DNA from 2 places in the Brevundimonas sp. ZS04 genome. Region 1 is predicted to be linked to the other one. Evidence: predicted binding sites of a transcription regulator. Region 1 holds the regulator's gene; the other holds the start of a gene.
What was found. The regulator HrcA, encoded in region 1, represses chaperone genes, less so after heat shock. The targets are predictions, from matches to a motif close to GTTAGCANTCNNNNNNNNNGANTGCTAAC.

Region 2: groES (co-chaperone GroES) is a predicted target of HrcA. The motif match lies at 5,666-5,694, and genes of this name have one in related genera.

Annotation. Positions count from the first base shown of each region.
Region 1 covers NZ_MTHE01000011.1:824-8,138, forward strand. Annotated here, with positions in the region: gene rph (ribonuclease PH) at 1-215, opposite strand, end outside; gene BJP32_RS13080 (GNAT family N-acetyltransferase) at 260-814, shown strand; gene hrcA (heat-inducible transcriptional repressor HrcA) at 811-1,905, shown strand; gene grpE (nucleotide exchange factor GrpE) at 1,902-2,528, shown strand; gene BJP32_RS13095 (dienelactone hydrolase family protein) at 2,663-3,568, opposite strand; gene BJP32_RS13100 (alpha-ketoglutarate-dependent dioxygenase AlkB) at 3,642-4,289, opposite strand; gene dnaK (molecular chaperone DnaK) at 4,576-6,483, shown strand; gene dnaJ (molecular chaperone DnaJ) at 6,675-7,315, shown strand, end outside.
Region 2 covers NZ_MTHE01000002.1:302,403-309,717, forward strand. Annotated here, with positions in the region: gene BJP32_RS04560 (protein-disulfide reductase DsbD) at 1-1,012, shown strand, start outside; gene BJP32_RS04565 (thioredoxin family protein) at 1,036-1,710, shown strand; gene BJP32_RS04570 (hypothetical protein) at 1,782-2,210, opposite strand; gene pgi (glucose-6-phosphate isomerase) at 2,394-3,998, shown strand; gene BJP32_RS04580 (DUF4260 domain-containing protein) at 3,995-4,384, shown strand; gene BJP32_RS04585 (ion channel) at 4,499-4,966, shown strand; gene BJP32_RS04590 (hypothetical protein) at 5,026-5,505, opposite strand; gene groES (co-chaperone GroES) at 5,744-6,031, shown strand; gene groL (chaperonin GroEL) at 6,088-7,315, shown strand, end outside.

The DNA of each region.
Region 1 (7,315 bases):
GTGTGGGTGGCGCGGGGCAGCATGCCGTATTCGGCCGTGACCCAGCCCTGGCCGGTGTTGCGCATCCAGCCCGGCACCTTCTCCTCGATCGAGGCAGTCACCAGCACCTTGGTGTGACCGAAGGACACCAGGCACGAGCCTTCGGCGTAGCGGTTGACGCCGGTTTCCAGCGTGACGGTGCGGAGTTGTTCGGGGGTGCGTTCGGACGGGCGCATGGGAATTCCTTGGAAGCGGGATGGCGCGTGCTTATCCTGAAACCATGAGCCTGTCCCGCCCTGACCCGTCTGTCGTGCGTCTTCGTCCGGCCTTGGCCGCCGACGCCGCGATCCTGGCGCGCTGGGACACGGCGCCGCATGTCGTCGCCTGCCTGACCGACGACCCCGACCATCATGAGGCCGCCGACTGGGACGAGGAGCTGGCTGCGCAGTCCGACGTCTTCCGCTACTTCATCGCCGAGGTCGACGGCCGTCCGATCGGCGCCATGCTGGACATCGACCCGGCGGGCGAGCCCAACGGCTACTGGGGCGAGATCGAGCCGAACCTGCGCGCCCTCGATATCTGGATCGGCGAGGCCGACGCCCTGAACCGGGGCCATGGGACGCAGATGATGACCCAGGCGTTGGACGCCTGTTTCGCCCGGCCGCAGGTCGAGGCGGTGGTGATCGATCCGCTCAACTCCAACACGCAGGCGCATAGTTTCTATCAGCGGCTGGGCTTCCGGCCGGAGGGGCGGCGCGTTTTCAACGGGACGGACGACTGCCTGGTCCATCGCCTGACCCGCGCGGACTGGGCGGCGCGGAGGATGGCGGCATGAGCCTGCTGCATCCCTCGCCGGGCCTGGCGACGCTGGACGCGCGGGCGCGCGACATCTTTCGGCGGGTGGTCGAGAGCTATCTGGAGACGGGCGAGCCGGTGGGGTCGCACACCCTGTCGCGCGCCGGGCTGGACCTGTCGCCCGCTTCGATCCGCAACACCATGCAGGCGTTGACGCAGGCCGGGCTGCTGGCCTCGCCGCATACATCGGCCGGGCGGGCGCCGACCCATGCGGGCCTGCGGCTGTTCGTGGACGGTCTCCTGGAAGTCGGCGACATCGGTCAGGAGGAACGGCGCGAGATCGACGCTCGGCTGGCCGTTCTGGGCGCCAAGGGCGGCGGCCGCAATGTCGAGGAGGCGCTGGATGCGGCCTCGTCCCTGCTGTCGGGTCTGGCGGGCGGGGCGGGAATCGTCGCCAGCCCGGTGCGCGAGGCGGGCGTGCGTCATGTGGAGTTCGTGGCCCTGGGCGGCGGACAGGCGCTGGCCGTGCTGGTCGCCGACGACGGGGTGGTCGAGAACCGGCTGATGAACCTAGCGCCCGGCGTCACGCCCTCGACCCTGCAGGAGGCGTCCAACTTCCTCAGCGCCCGGCTGAAGGGCCGTCCGCTGGCCGAGGCCCGGCATGAGATGAAGGCCGAGATGGAGGCCGCCCGGCGCGATCTGGACGCCGCCGCCGCCCGCTTGGTCGAAGATGGGCTGGCGGCCTGGAGCGGCGGCGCGGGCGGCGCAGGCCACGACCGCAACCTGATCGTGCGCGGGCGCGGCAATCTGTTGCAGGACGCCCGCGCGGCCGAGGATCTGGAGCGGGTGCGCGTCCTGTTCGACGATCTGGAGCAGAAGGAGCAGCTGATCGGCCTGCTGGACGACGTCGGCGCGGCTCAGGGCGTGCGCATCTATATCGGCGCGGAAACGCGACTCTTTTCGCTTTCGGGTTCCGCCGTGATCGCGGCGCCCTATATGTCGGGCCGGCAGCGGGTGCTGGGCGCCATCGGCGTCATCGGGCCCGCGCGGTTGAACTACGCCCGTGTCATCCCGTTGGTGGACTATACCGCCCGGGTGCTGGGCCGGATTCTGGACGGACAAGAGACGTGAACGACATCAACGACGAGACCCGGGATCAACTCGAGCAGGACATCAAGGAGTCCGAGGCGGATGCTGCGGCGGAAGGCGCCGACGGCGACATGGCTGTGGTCGACGCCCTGATCGCCGAGCGCGATCAGTGGAAGGACCGCGCCCTGCGCGCCGTGGCCGAGGCCGAGAACGTCAAGCGCCGCGCCGAGACGCAGCAGAACGACGCCCGCGCCTACGCCATTCAGCGCTTCGCCAAGGATCTGCTGAGCGTGGCCGACACCCTGGAGCGCGGTCTGGCGACGGCGCCGAAGGATGCGGACGGTCCGGCGGCCGCCATGGTCACGGGGCTGGAGCTGACGCAGAAGTCCCTGCTGTCGGCCTTCGAGGCCAACGGCCTGACCCGCGTCGATCCGGCGCCGGGCGACGCCTTCGATCCGCACCTGCATCAGGCGATGATGGAGCAGCCTTCGGACACCGTGCCGGGCGGGGCCGTCATCCAGACGCTGCAGCCGGGCTACGCCCTGTTCGGCCGCACCGTGCGCGCGGCCATGGTGGTGGTCGCGGCCAAGGGCTCGGGCGCCGCGGCGGGCGGCGCCTATGCGGACCCGAACACGACCGGCGGGAATTTCGACGCCAAGGCCTGATGGTCTTCGCGCGCTGAAACGACGACGGCCCGGCGCAGATGCGTCGGGCCGTTTTTCTTTGCTTGGCTTCCCGCGCCGCGCTTGCGGCCAAAGCATTGGGCCCCGGCGTCCGCCGGGGCGAGCGGAAGGAAGGGTCAGTTTTTCAATCTCGAATTGAACAGCGCCAGCAGCCGCCGCCAGCCGTCCTTCGCGTCCGCCTCGCGATAGGAGGCGCGATAGTCGGCGTGGAAGCCGTGCGGGGCGCCGTCATAGAGGATGATGGAGCTGTCGCTCCGGCCCGCGGCGCTCAGGGCGTCGTTCATCGCCTTGACCGTGTCGTTGGGAATGCCGCTGTCCTGGCCGCCATAGAGACCCAGCACCGGCGCCTTCAGTTCGCCCGCCAGGTCGATGGGCCAGGGGCGGCCCGCCGTCTTCTGCTCGTCAGTGGCCGTGGCGGCGGGGGACAGGCGGCCGTACCAGGCGACCCCGGCGTCCAGCGTCGGGAAGCGGGCCATGGCCTGCCACACCACCTTGCCGCCCCAGCAGAAGCCGGTGATCCCGACCTTGTCGGCCTTGGCCCAGGGCTGGGCGCCGATCCAGTCCAGCGTGGCGCCGATGTCGCCCATCACCTGGTCGTAGCCGGCGGCGGCGACGATGCGCTGGATCGCCTGCATGTCGCTGAGCGGGGCGGGATCCTGGACGCGGACGAAGAAGGCGGGGGCCACGGCCGCATAGCCCGCCTTGGCCAGGCGGCGGCAGACGTCGCGGATGTATTCGTGCACGCCGAAGATCTCGGACACGACGATGACGACGGGGAAGGGGCCGGCGCCTTCGGGTCGGGCGACATAGGCGGGCAGGGCGAAGCCGTCGGGCGCCGGATAGGCCGCGTCGGCCGTGATCAGGCCCGCCGTGTCGGTGGCGATCGGCTGGGCCGACTGGCTGAGGGCGGCGGGGGCGTAGGCGGCGAAGAACAGGCCGCCCGCCGTGGCTGCGCCCAGGCTGCGGCGGCTGGGGGCGATCTGGTCGGGGCTCAGGCCCTCGGGCCGGGTGATCAGGGTCATCTCGGGTCTCCGGTTGGCGCTGTGGAAGGCGTGACAGTGCCCCGGCTTTTTGCGCGCCGTCGAGTCTTTCCGCCTAGCCCGCGACCCTCAGGGTCAGGTTGACTCGTCCGCCGCCGGGCAGCAGCCGCGACGAGCCCGCCAGCAGCCGGTCGATCCCGTGACGCGCCAACCGCGCCGGGCCGGTCAGGGCGCAGACGTCGCCGGAGGCCAGGCGCACGCTGTGGGTGGCGCCGCCTTCGGCTGGGCCGATGCGGAACACCGCCGTGTCGCCTAGGGAGATCGACAGCACGGGCGCCGTCAGGTCGCGCTCGTCCCTGTCCTGATGCAGGCCCATCTTGGCCTCGCCCTGATAGAGGTTGACCAGGCAGGCGTCGGGCGGGCTCGGCCAGCCGGTCAGGGCGTCCCACAGGTTCAGCAACCGGTCGAGAATGGCGGGCCAGGATGCGCCGGTCACGGGATGGGTCGGCTGATAGCGATAGCCCGCGCGGTCCGACACCCAGCCCAGGGCGCCGAAATTGCTCATCCGCACCGAGAAGGGCCGCCCGCCCGGCGTGACGGGGCGATAGAGGGGCGCCGCCTCAAGCCCTCGCCGCACCTCGGCCAGCAGTTCTGCCTGTTCAGCGGCGTCCAGCAGGCCGGGCCACAGGCGAAAGCCGGGCAGGGCCGTCGGCGCTTCCCTCAGCTCTTTTCTGGACGATTGCAGGCGGTTTTGCGGGATCATCGACCGAATTTAGCGGCGCCGCGCCGCCTTGTCCGCCATAAGGCGCGGAATCTGGCCGGAACCGGGCGGAAGGCCTTGCAGCCCCTGCGGTCTTTCCCATATCCGAGCCAATCCGGCGATAACCCCCTTTTCGTTAGGGGTTTGTCCGCCGACCCCATCCACCGCCGAACCGGGCGTCGTCCGGCGAGGCACAATCTCAAAAGCCCAACTGGGGGCGGTCACGCGCGGCGCTTGATTTTCCGAGGCCGCCGCATCGCCCGCCGCAAGGAGTGAAAAAGACAAGCCCATGGCCAAGATCATCGGCATCGACCTCGGCACGACCAACTCGTGCGTCGCCGTCATGGACGGCAAGAACCCCAAGGTCATCGAAAACGCCGAAGGCGCCCGCACCACCCCGTCGGTGGTCGCGATCCAGGACGGCGGTGAAATCCTCGTCGGCCAGCCTGCGCGCCGTCAGGCGGTGACCAACCCCGCCAACACCTTCTTCGCCATCAAGCGCCTGATCGGCCGCAACTATGACGATCCGGTGGTGGCCAAGGACAAGGGCATGGTGCCCTTCGAGATCGTCAAGGGCCCGAACGGCGACGCCTGGGTCCAGGCGCACGGCAAGGACTATTCGCCCCAGCAGGTCTCGGCCTTCACCCTGGGCAAGATGAAGGAAGCCGCAGAGGCCTATCTGGGCGAGAAGGTCACCCAGGCCGTCATCACCGTTCCGGCCTACTTCAACGACGCCCAGCGTCAGGCGACCAAGGACGCCGGCAAGATCGCCGGTCTGGAAGTCCTGCGCATCATCAACGAACCGACCGCGGCCGCCCTGGCCTATGGTCTTGAGAAGAACGACGGTCAGAAGATCGCCGTCTACGACCTGGGCGGCGGCACCTTTGACGTCTCGATCCTGGAGATCGGCGACGGCGTGTTCGAGGTGAAGTCGACCAACGGCGACACCTTCCTGGGCGGCGAGGACTTCGACCTGCGTCTGGTCGACTACCTGGCTGACGAGTTCAAGAAGGAGCAGGGCGTCGACCTGCGCCAGGACAAGCTGGCCCTGCAGCGCCTGAAGGAAGAGGCCGAAAAGGCCAAGAAGGAGCTGTCCTCGACGACCCAGTACGAGGTCAACCTGCCGTTCATCACCATGAACGCTTCGGGCCCGCTGCACCTGAACATCAAGCTGTCGCGCGCCAAGCTGGAAGCCCTGGTCGACGACCTGGTTCAGCGCACCATCGAGCCCTGCGCCAAGGCGCTGAAGGACGCGGGCCTGAAGGCCTCGGACATCGATGAAGTGGTGCTGGTCGGCGGCATGACCCGCATGCCGATGGTTCAGGAAGCCGTGAAGAAATTCTTCGGCAAGGAGCCGCACAAGGGCGTGAACCCCGACGAGGTCGTGGCCCTGGGCGCCGCCGTTCAGGCGGGCGTGCTGCAAGGCGACGTCAAGGACGTGCTGCTGCTGGACGTGACTCCGCTGACCCTGGGCATCGAGACCCTGGGCGGCGTGTTCACGCCCCTGATCGAGCGCAACACGACGATCCCGACCAAGAAGGCCCAGGTCTTCTCGACCGCTGACGACAATCAGTCGGCCGTGACGATCCGCGTCTTCCAGGGCGAGCGCCCGATGGCCGCCGACAACAAGGTGCTGGGTCAGTTCGACCTGATGGGCATTCCGCCCGCGCCGCGCGGCATGCCGCAGATCGAGGTCGCCTTCGACATCGACGCCAACGGCATCGTCCACGTGACGGCCAAGGATAAGGCGACGAACAAGGAGCAGTCGATCCGCATCCAGGCCAACGGCGGCCTGTCGGACGCCGACATCGAGAACATGGTCAAGGAAGCCGAGGCCAACGCCGCGGCCGACAAGGCCCGCAAGGAGCTGGTCGAGGCCCAGAACGGCGCCGACAGCCTGGTCCACTCGACCGAGAAGGCTCTGGCCGAGCACGGCGACAAGATCGACGACGCGACCAAGGCGACCATCCAGTCGGCTCTGGACGATCTGAAGTCGGCCAAGGACGGCACGGACCCCGAGGCCATTCGCGAGAAGACCAACACCCTGGCTCAGGCCTCGATGAAGCTGGGCGAGGCCATGTACGCCGCCCAGCAGGGCGGGGCCGACGGCGCCGCTGAAGGCCAGCCCGCCGACGACGGCGTGGTCGACGCCGAGTTCGAGGAAGTCTCGGACACGGACGAGAAGAAGGACGCCTAAACCGGCGCCCCGCTGATGTTCGGCCCCGCTTGCCAGACGGCAGGCGGGGCCGTTTCATGAAACTTGCATCATTCGACCGGGCGCCCATGTCATCAGGCAGGCCGTCGGTCATCCGCGAACGGAGCGCCTCCAGATCAAGAGAGGCCGAACAGAACCCTGGCGCGGCGGGAAAGTAAGAGGACGAACGCCTGATGGCGCAACGTGACTATTACGAGATTCTGGGGGTCGAGCGGACGGTCGATGCGGCCGTGCTCAAGAGCGCCTATCGCAAGCTGGCGATGGAGCACCACCCCGACCGCAACGGCGGCTCCGAAGAGTCCGTGGCCCGCTTCAAGGAAATCTCCGAGGCCTATACCGTCCTGTCGGACGAGCAGAAACGCGCGGCCTATGACCGCTTCGGCCATGCGGGCGTGGGCGGCGGCGCGGGCGGGGGCAATCCCTTCGGCCAAGGCGGCCAGGGCTTCCACGACATCAACGACATCTTCTCCCAGGTCTTCGGCGACGCTTTCGGGGACGCGTTCGGCGGCCGGGGCGGCGGCGGACGCCAGAACCACGGGCCGCGTCGCGGCTCGGACCTGCGCTACGACCTCGAGATCACCCTGGAGCAGGCCTATAAGGGCGCCGAGGTCGAGATCGCCATCCCGACCCTGATGACCTGCGAGGTCTGCGACGGCTCGGGGGCCAAGGCGGGCACCAAGCCGACCATCTGCAACACCTGCGGCGGCGCCGGGCGCGTGCGCCAGGCCAACGGCTTCTTCCAGGTCGAGCGCACCTGCCCCCGCTGCGGCGGTTCGGGCGAGATGATCGCCGACCCCTGCACCACCTGCCGGGG
Region 2 (7,315 bases), on a different contig from region 1:
TCAGGTTCTGGGCTGGGGCTTCCAGTTGCAATCGCCGGGCGTGGTGGCGGCTCTGGCCCTGCTGATGCTGGCGGTGGCGCTGAACCTGTCGGGCGTCTTCCATGTAGGCGCAGGCCTGCAAGGCGCCGGACACGGCCCGCTGTCGCGCCTGCCCGGCGCGGCGGGCGCCTTCTTCACCGGGGTGCTGGCGGTGATCGTCGCTGCGCCCTGCACCGCCCCCTTCATGGCCTTTGCGCTCGGCGCCGCCCTGTTCATGCCCTGGCCGATGGCCCTGGCGGTCTTCCTGATGCTGGGGCTGGGCCTGGCCCTGCCCTATGTGCTGATCAGCCTCAATCCGCGTCTGCTGGCCCGTCTGCCGAAACCCGGCCCGTGGATGGAGAGCTTACGCAATCTGCTGGCCTTCCCCATGTACGGCGCCGCCCTGTGGCTGGCCTGGGTCTATGGCCGCCAGACCTCTGACGCCCTAGCCCTGCTGTTCGCGGCCGGGCTGATGCTGGCCCTGGCGCTATGGCTCTATGGCCGAAGCCAGGCCGCCGCATCCGGCAAGGGCCGGGCCGCGGGCGCCGCCGCCCTGATGGCCCTGATCGCGGCGCTGGGCTTCGGCGTCCTGGCGGGGCGCGCCGCGCCCGCCGCCCCGGACAGCGCAGGCGCTTCGACCCATTTGCCGTCCCAGCCCTGGTCCGAACAGGCGGTGAAGGCCGCCCTGGCCGAGGGGCGGCCGGTCCTGGTCAACTTCACCGCCGACTGGTGCGTGACCTGCAAGGTCAATGAGAGCACGGCCCTGTCCTCCGCCCGCACGGCGCAGGCGCTGGAACAGGCGAACGCCGCCTATCTGGTCGGCGACTGGACGCGGCGCGACGACGGCATCACCGCCGAACTGCAACGCCACGGCCGCTCGGGCGTGCCCCTCTACCTTGTCTATGCGCCGGGCCGGCCCGAGCCGCGCATCCTGCCTCAACTCTTGACCGAAGGCGTCGTCATCGACGCCCTGAAGGACGCCGCCGCCCGCTGACCTATCACCCCGAGGAGACCGCCATGTTCCGCCTGCTGACCGCCGCCTCCGCCTCTCTGTTGCTGCTCGCCGCCTGCCAGCAGCCGCCCGCCGCATCGCCTGAACGGTCCGAAACCGCCGTCGTCGCGCCCGAAGCGACCGAGGCGCCCGCGCCCGGCGAAACGGCCCCGGCCTTCACCCTGGTCGACGCCGAGGGCCAGCAGCGCTCCCTGGCCGATTTCCGCGGCAAGACGGTGGTGCTGGAGTGGACCAACGAAGGCTGTCCCTTCGTGAAGAAGCACTACACCGGCGCCATGCAGGCCCTGCAGCGCGAGGCGACCGCCGACGGCGTGGTCTGGCTGACCATCATCTCCTCGGCGCCGGGAACCCAGGGCTTCGTCGAGGGCGAGGAGGCGCAGGCCTGGAAGGCCAAGCACCAGGCCGCTTTCACCCACCTGCTGCTCGACCCAACCGGCGAGGTCGGCAAACGCTACGACGCCAAGACCACGCCCGACATGCGCATCATCGATCCCGAGGGACGGCTGATCTACGTCGGCGGCATCGACGACCGGCCGACCAATAAGGTCGAGGATCTGGACGGAGCCAACAACTTCGTCCGCGCCGCTCTGGCCGACGCCAAGGCCGGTCGCGCGGTCCAGACCGCCTACGCTGCGCCTTACGGCTGCGCCATCAAATACCCTGAGACGATCGAGGGCTGAGCGTCCCTTCCAAGCAGAGCCTCAAGTCGCGCGAAGCGCGATGGGCCAAGCAACCAAACCTCAAGCCGAAGCTAGGCCTCGGGTTGAGACGGCGAGGTGATGACCTCGACGTTGTCGTTCAGCAGATAGGACAGCTCGTCGAGGGCCAGCTTGCGCGCGGCTGCGTCAGAGGCGCTCTCCAGCGCCGCGACCTTGACCGGAATGTCTTCCGAGATGCCGCGCAGGATGCACTTCAGGTCATTGTCCGTGCCGCGCTCCTTGAGGATCAGATGACCCTGCATGTCGCGCTGGGCCAGGTCCGTCGCCTGGGTCTTGAACGCGCCATAGGCCGCGCCGGCGAAGAAGCCGGCCTTGTCCGCCTCGCCCGAGGCCAGCCAGCCGTCGACGATCGTCTTCAGGGCGCCCGAACGGGCCGCCAGATCGGCGAACAGAGGCTCCTGGGCCACCGAGACCGGTGCGGCCGGGGCGGCGGCTTCAGCGACCGCGGGATCGGCCAGCATGAGGGCGACAGCGAGAGCTATTCCGCAGGACATGGCGTGCCTTTCACAAGAGACCGAGACGGCGGACTTCCGCCAGGAAATCCTTGTTGACCCAGTCTTGGATTGAACTCTTCACGGCCTGAGCCGTAAACCAGAGCTTGCAAGGGCCGGGCCAAAAGCCGGGACCGCCATGGGGAGACGACAATGCCGCACGCCGCCTGGGCCGAACTCGAGGCCGCCGCCCGACGGGACGCGGATGCGCGAATCCAGGATCAATTCACCGCCGACCCCGACCGGCTGGCGCGGCTGACGCTGGACGTGGCCGGCTTGCACATCGACCTGTCCAAACAGAGCTGGACCTACGCGGGCCTGAAAGCCGCGCTGGACCTGGCCCGCGCCTGCGGCGTCGAAGGCCGCCGAGCCGCCCTGTTCAACGGCGAGGCGGTCAATCTGACCGAAGGCCGCGCCGTGCTGCACCCGGCCCTGCGCGCGCCGGACGGCGCCGACTTCCGCGCCCTAGAAGAACCTGTCTCAGCCGAAGTCGAGGCCGTGCGCGCCGAGATGAAAGCCTACGCCGAAGCGTTGCGGTCCGGGAATGAAACAGGCGCGAGCGGACGCCCCTTCAAGACGGTGCTCCATATCGGCATCGGCGGTTCCGATCTGGGACCGCGCCTGATCTGGGACGCCCTGCGGCCTCTGGACCCGGCCATCGACCTGCGCTTCGTCGCCAACATCGACCCGCGCGACATGGCCGAGGCCCTGATCGGGCTGGATCCTGAAACCACCCTGGTGATCGTCGTCTCCAAGAGCTTCACCACTCAGGAGACCCTGCTGAACGCCCAGGCCGCCAAGGCCTGGCTGGCCGCCGCCCTGCCCGCCGAGGGGATGGCGAAACACTTCATCGGCGTCACCGCGGCGCCGGAAAAGGCGACGGCGTTCGGCTGCGGCCGCACCTTTGCGTTCCGAGACTGGGTCGGCGGGCGCTATTCCCTGTGGTCGGCGGTCAGCCTGTCCTGCGTCATCGGCCTGGGCTGGGACGCGTTCCAGGGCTTCCTTGACGGCGCCGCCGCCCTGGACCGTCACTTCCTCGAGGCCCCGCTGGAGAGGAATGCGCCGGTGATGCTGGCCCTGGCCGAGATCTACAACGTCGACGGCCTGCACCGCCCAGCCCGCACCGTCGCCCCCTACGCCCACGACCTGCGCCGCCTGCCGGCCTTCCTGCAACAGCTCGAGATGGAATCGAACGGCAAGCAGGTGCGCCGCGACGGCGCGCCCGTCGGCCGCCAGACCTGCCCCGTCATCTTCGGCGAGCCGGGCGCCAACGGCCAGCACGCCTTCTTCCAGCAATTGCATCAGGGGCCGCAGGTCGTGCCGGTCGAGTTCATCATCGTGGGCCGCACCTGCGAGGAGACGCCCTCGACCTATCTGTGGGCCAACGCCCTGGCCCAGGCCCAGGCCCTGATGCAGGGCAAGACCGAAACCCAGGCCCGCGCCGAACTGATCGCATCCGGCGCCTCTGCGGACGAAGCCGACCGCCTGGCGCCGCACAAGACCTTTCCCGGCAATCGACCGTCGACCGCCATTCTGATGGAGCGGCTGACGCCCCAGACCCTCGGCGCCCTGATCGCCCTCTATGAACACAAGACCTTCGTCGAAGGCGTCCTGTGGGACATCAACAGCTTCGACCAATGGGGCGTGGAACTGGGCAAGGTTCTGGCCAAGGCCCTGCTGAAGGACGCCGCCACAGGCACGCCCTCGGCGGACCTCGACCCCTCCACGGCGGACCTGCTGCGGCGGCTGACGGCGTGACCGTCGTCGCCCCGACCTGGCAGCGGCTGGAGGGGCTGGCCCTGCTCGTCCTCGCCGCCCTGGCCTATAGCCGCTTCGGCCAGGGCTGGGCGCTGTTCGCCGTTCTCTTCCTGGCTCCTGACCTCTCCTTCGCCGGCTATCTGGCCGGTCCGCGCGCAGGCGCACGGGCCTATGATTTGGCGCACAGCCTGATCGGACCCTTGGCGCTGGCGAGCGCGGGCCTGCTGGGCGCCGCGCCCTTGGCGACCGCCCTCAGCCTGATCTGGCTGGCGCACATCGGCTTCGACCGCGCGCTCGGCTATGGGCTCAAGTCGCCTGAAGCCTTCGGCCTCACCCACCTGGGTCTGATCGGTCCCGCCAGGCGCGCGGCGCAGGTCGATCAGTAGAGACCGCTAATGCGCGCGGCCGCTCTCTCCAGATAGGCCGCCGTCGGAAGCCCGGTTCCGTGACACAAGCCGCCGATGCTAAGGTGTGATCGCGCAACACACGGCGAAACGACCATGGACATGATGCTGGAGTTGACGGTCGCCACCGCCATGGTGCTGCTGACCGTGGGAACGCACGCGATCGGACTGCTCTGCCTGGGTCGCGTGCTGGCCGCCCTGGAAGCGCGCGAAAGTCCGGCTCCGGCAGCGGTCCGCCTCAACCCCCTGTCCACGCGCGGCGCCCTCTATACGGTGACTTTGGTGCTGGGCCTTTTCGTCATCCACGGGCTGGAGATCTGGAGCTACGCCGCCCTCTTCTACCTGCTGGAAGCCGTGCCCGATCTACGCGAAGCCGTCTATTTCTCGTCCATCAGCTACGGCTCCATCGGCTACGGCGACGCCTCCATCGATCCGGAATGGAAGCTGCTAGGCGCGATCGAAGGCATCAACGGCGCCATTCTTCTGGGCTGGACCGTGGCCTTCTTCGTCACGGTCATGGGACGACTGCTGCCGAGCGCCGAACGCGGCAGCGGCTTCGAATAGGCCCGCCCATGAAAAAAGGCCCAGCCGTGCGGCCGAGCCTTTCTTCATCTCATCCCCGCTTACCAGCGGCGGTCGTAGCGGTAGTCGCGATCACGATCGCGGTCGCGGCGGTTCTGATAGCTGCGCCATTCGCCGTGGTTCCGCCAATAGCGGCCGTCGCGGTAATAGCGTCCGTCGTTGCGCTCATAACGGCCGTTGTAATAGCCGTCGCGGCTGTTGATGCCGTGCTCGCGCTCCCAGTGGCCCTGGTTTCGATAGCAGCGGCCGCCGCGGTAGTAGCCGCAGTCGTCGTTGTTCGAGGACGAGGCCGCGCCCAGCGCCGCGCCCGCCAAGGCGCCGCCCGCGACATAGCGTCCGTCGCCTTGACCGATCAGGGCGCCGGCGACGCCGCCGACCACGGCGCCCAGGACGGCGTCACGGCCGGTGTTGTCGCGATCGCGGTCGCGATAATGCTGGGCCGCAGCCGGGGTCGAAGCCAGCATCGTCACAACCAGAGCAGGGGCGATAGCGCCGGCGCCGATCTTGAACAGGGTCTTCATGGCGGGCTCCTTTCGAAAGCCGGTTGATCCGTTGTCCCCCTTCTAGCGGCGCCTGTCTGAACGACCTCGGCGGCGGTCGTTCATTTTCGCTTCATCTGGGCGCCGATTTCAGGCCGCATCGCCCTTGACGCCCCCCCTCCCCCTGCCTAACTCCCCGGTCGTTAGCACTCGGGGAGGGCGACTGCCAAAGTCGTGGGCTCCGAGGGCTGGAACCAACATCCTAACGGGAGTTACTCAGATGGCGTTTCGTCCGCTCGGCGACCGCGTGCTGGTCAAGCGCGTTGAAGAAGAATCCAAGACCAAGGGCGGGATCATCATCCCCGATACGGCCAAGGAAAAGCCCCAGGAAGGCGAAGTCGTCGCCGTGGGTCCCGGCGTCCGTGACGAAGACGGCAAGTTCGTCGCCCTGGAGCTGAAGGCCGGCGACCGCGTCCTGTTCGGCAAGTGGTCGGGCAGCGAAGTGAAGATCGACGGCGAAGACCTGATCATCATGAAGGAATCCGACGTCCTGGGCGTGCTGTCGTAAGACGCGCCTCGGTTTCCGGTTTCTGATTTAAAATCTTATAGATAGGAGCAGCCCGCATGGCCGCTAAAATCGTAAAGTTCAACACCGACGCCCGCGACAAGATGCTGAAGGGCGTCAACGTCCTGGCTGACGCCGTCAAGGTGACCCTGGGTCCGAAGGGCCGCAACGTCGTGATCCAGAAGTCGTTCGGCGCCCCGCGCTCGACCAAGGACGGCGTCTCGGTCGCCAAAGAGATCGAGCTGGAAGACGCCTTCGAGAACATGGGCGCCCAGATGATCCGCGAAGTCGCCTCCAAGGCGAACGACAACGCGGGCGACGGCACCACCACCGCCACCGTCCTGGCTCAGGCCATCGTGCAAGAGGGCCTCAAGGCCGTCGCCGCCGGCATGAACCCGATGGACCTGAAGCGCGGCATCGACCAGGCCGTCGCCGTGGCCCTGGACGAAGTGAAGACCATCTCCAAGCCGGTCTCCAACAACTCGGAAATCGCCCAGGTCGGCACCATCTCGGCCAACGGCGACGCTGAAATCGGCGAGCTGATCGCCCTGGCCATGGCCAAGGTCGGCAACGAAGGCGTCATCACCGTCGAAGAAGCCAAGACGGCCGAAACCACCGTCGACATCGTCGAAGGCATGCAGTTCGACCGCGGCTACCTGTCGCCCTACTTCATCACCAACCCGGACAAGATGGAGGTCGCCCTCGAAGAGCCCCTCATCCTGCTCCACGAGAAGAAGCTGACCTCGCTGCAGCCCATGCTGCCGGTGCTGGAAGCCGTGGTTCAGTCGGGCCGCCCCCTGCTGATCATCGCCGAGGACATCGAAGGCGAAGCCCTGGCCACCCTGGTGGTCAACAAGCTGCGCGGCGGCCTGCGCGTCGCCGCCGTCAAGGCTCCGGGCTTCGGCGACCGCCGCAAGGCCATGCTGGAAGACATCGCTATCCTGACGGGCGGCCAGGTCATCTCTGAAGACCTGGGCATCAAGCTGGAAACCGTCACCCTGGACATGCTGGGCAAGGCCAAGAAGGTCTCCATCACCAAGGACGACACCACCATCGTCGAAGGTTCGGGCGAGAAGGACGGCATCGAGGCTCGCGTCGGCCAGATCAAGCGTCAGATCGAGGACACCACCTCGGACTACGACCGTGAGAAGCTGCAAGAGCGTCTGGCCAAGCTGGCCGGCGGCGTCGCCGTCCTGCGCGTCGGCGGCTCGACCGAAGTCGAAGTGAAGGAAAAGAAGGACCGCGTCGACGACGCCCTGAACGCGACCCGCGCCGCTGCCGATGAAG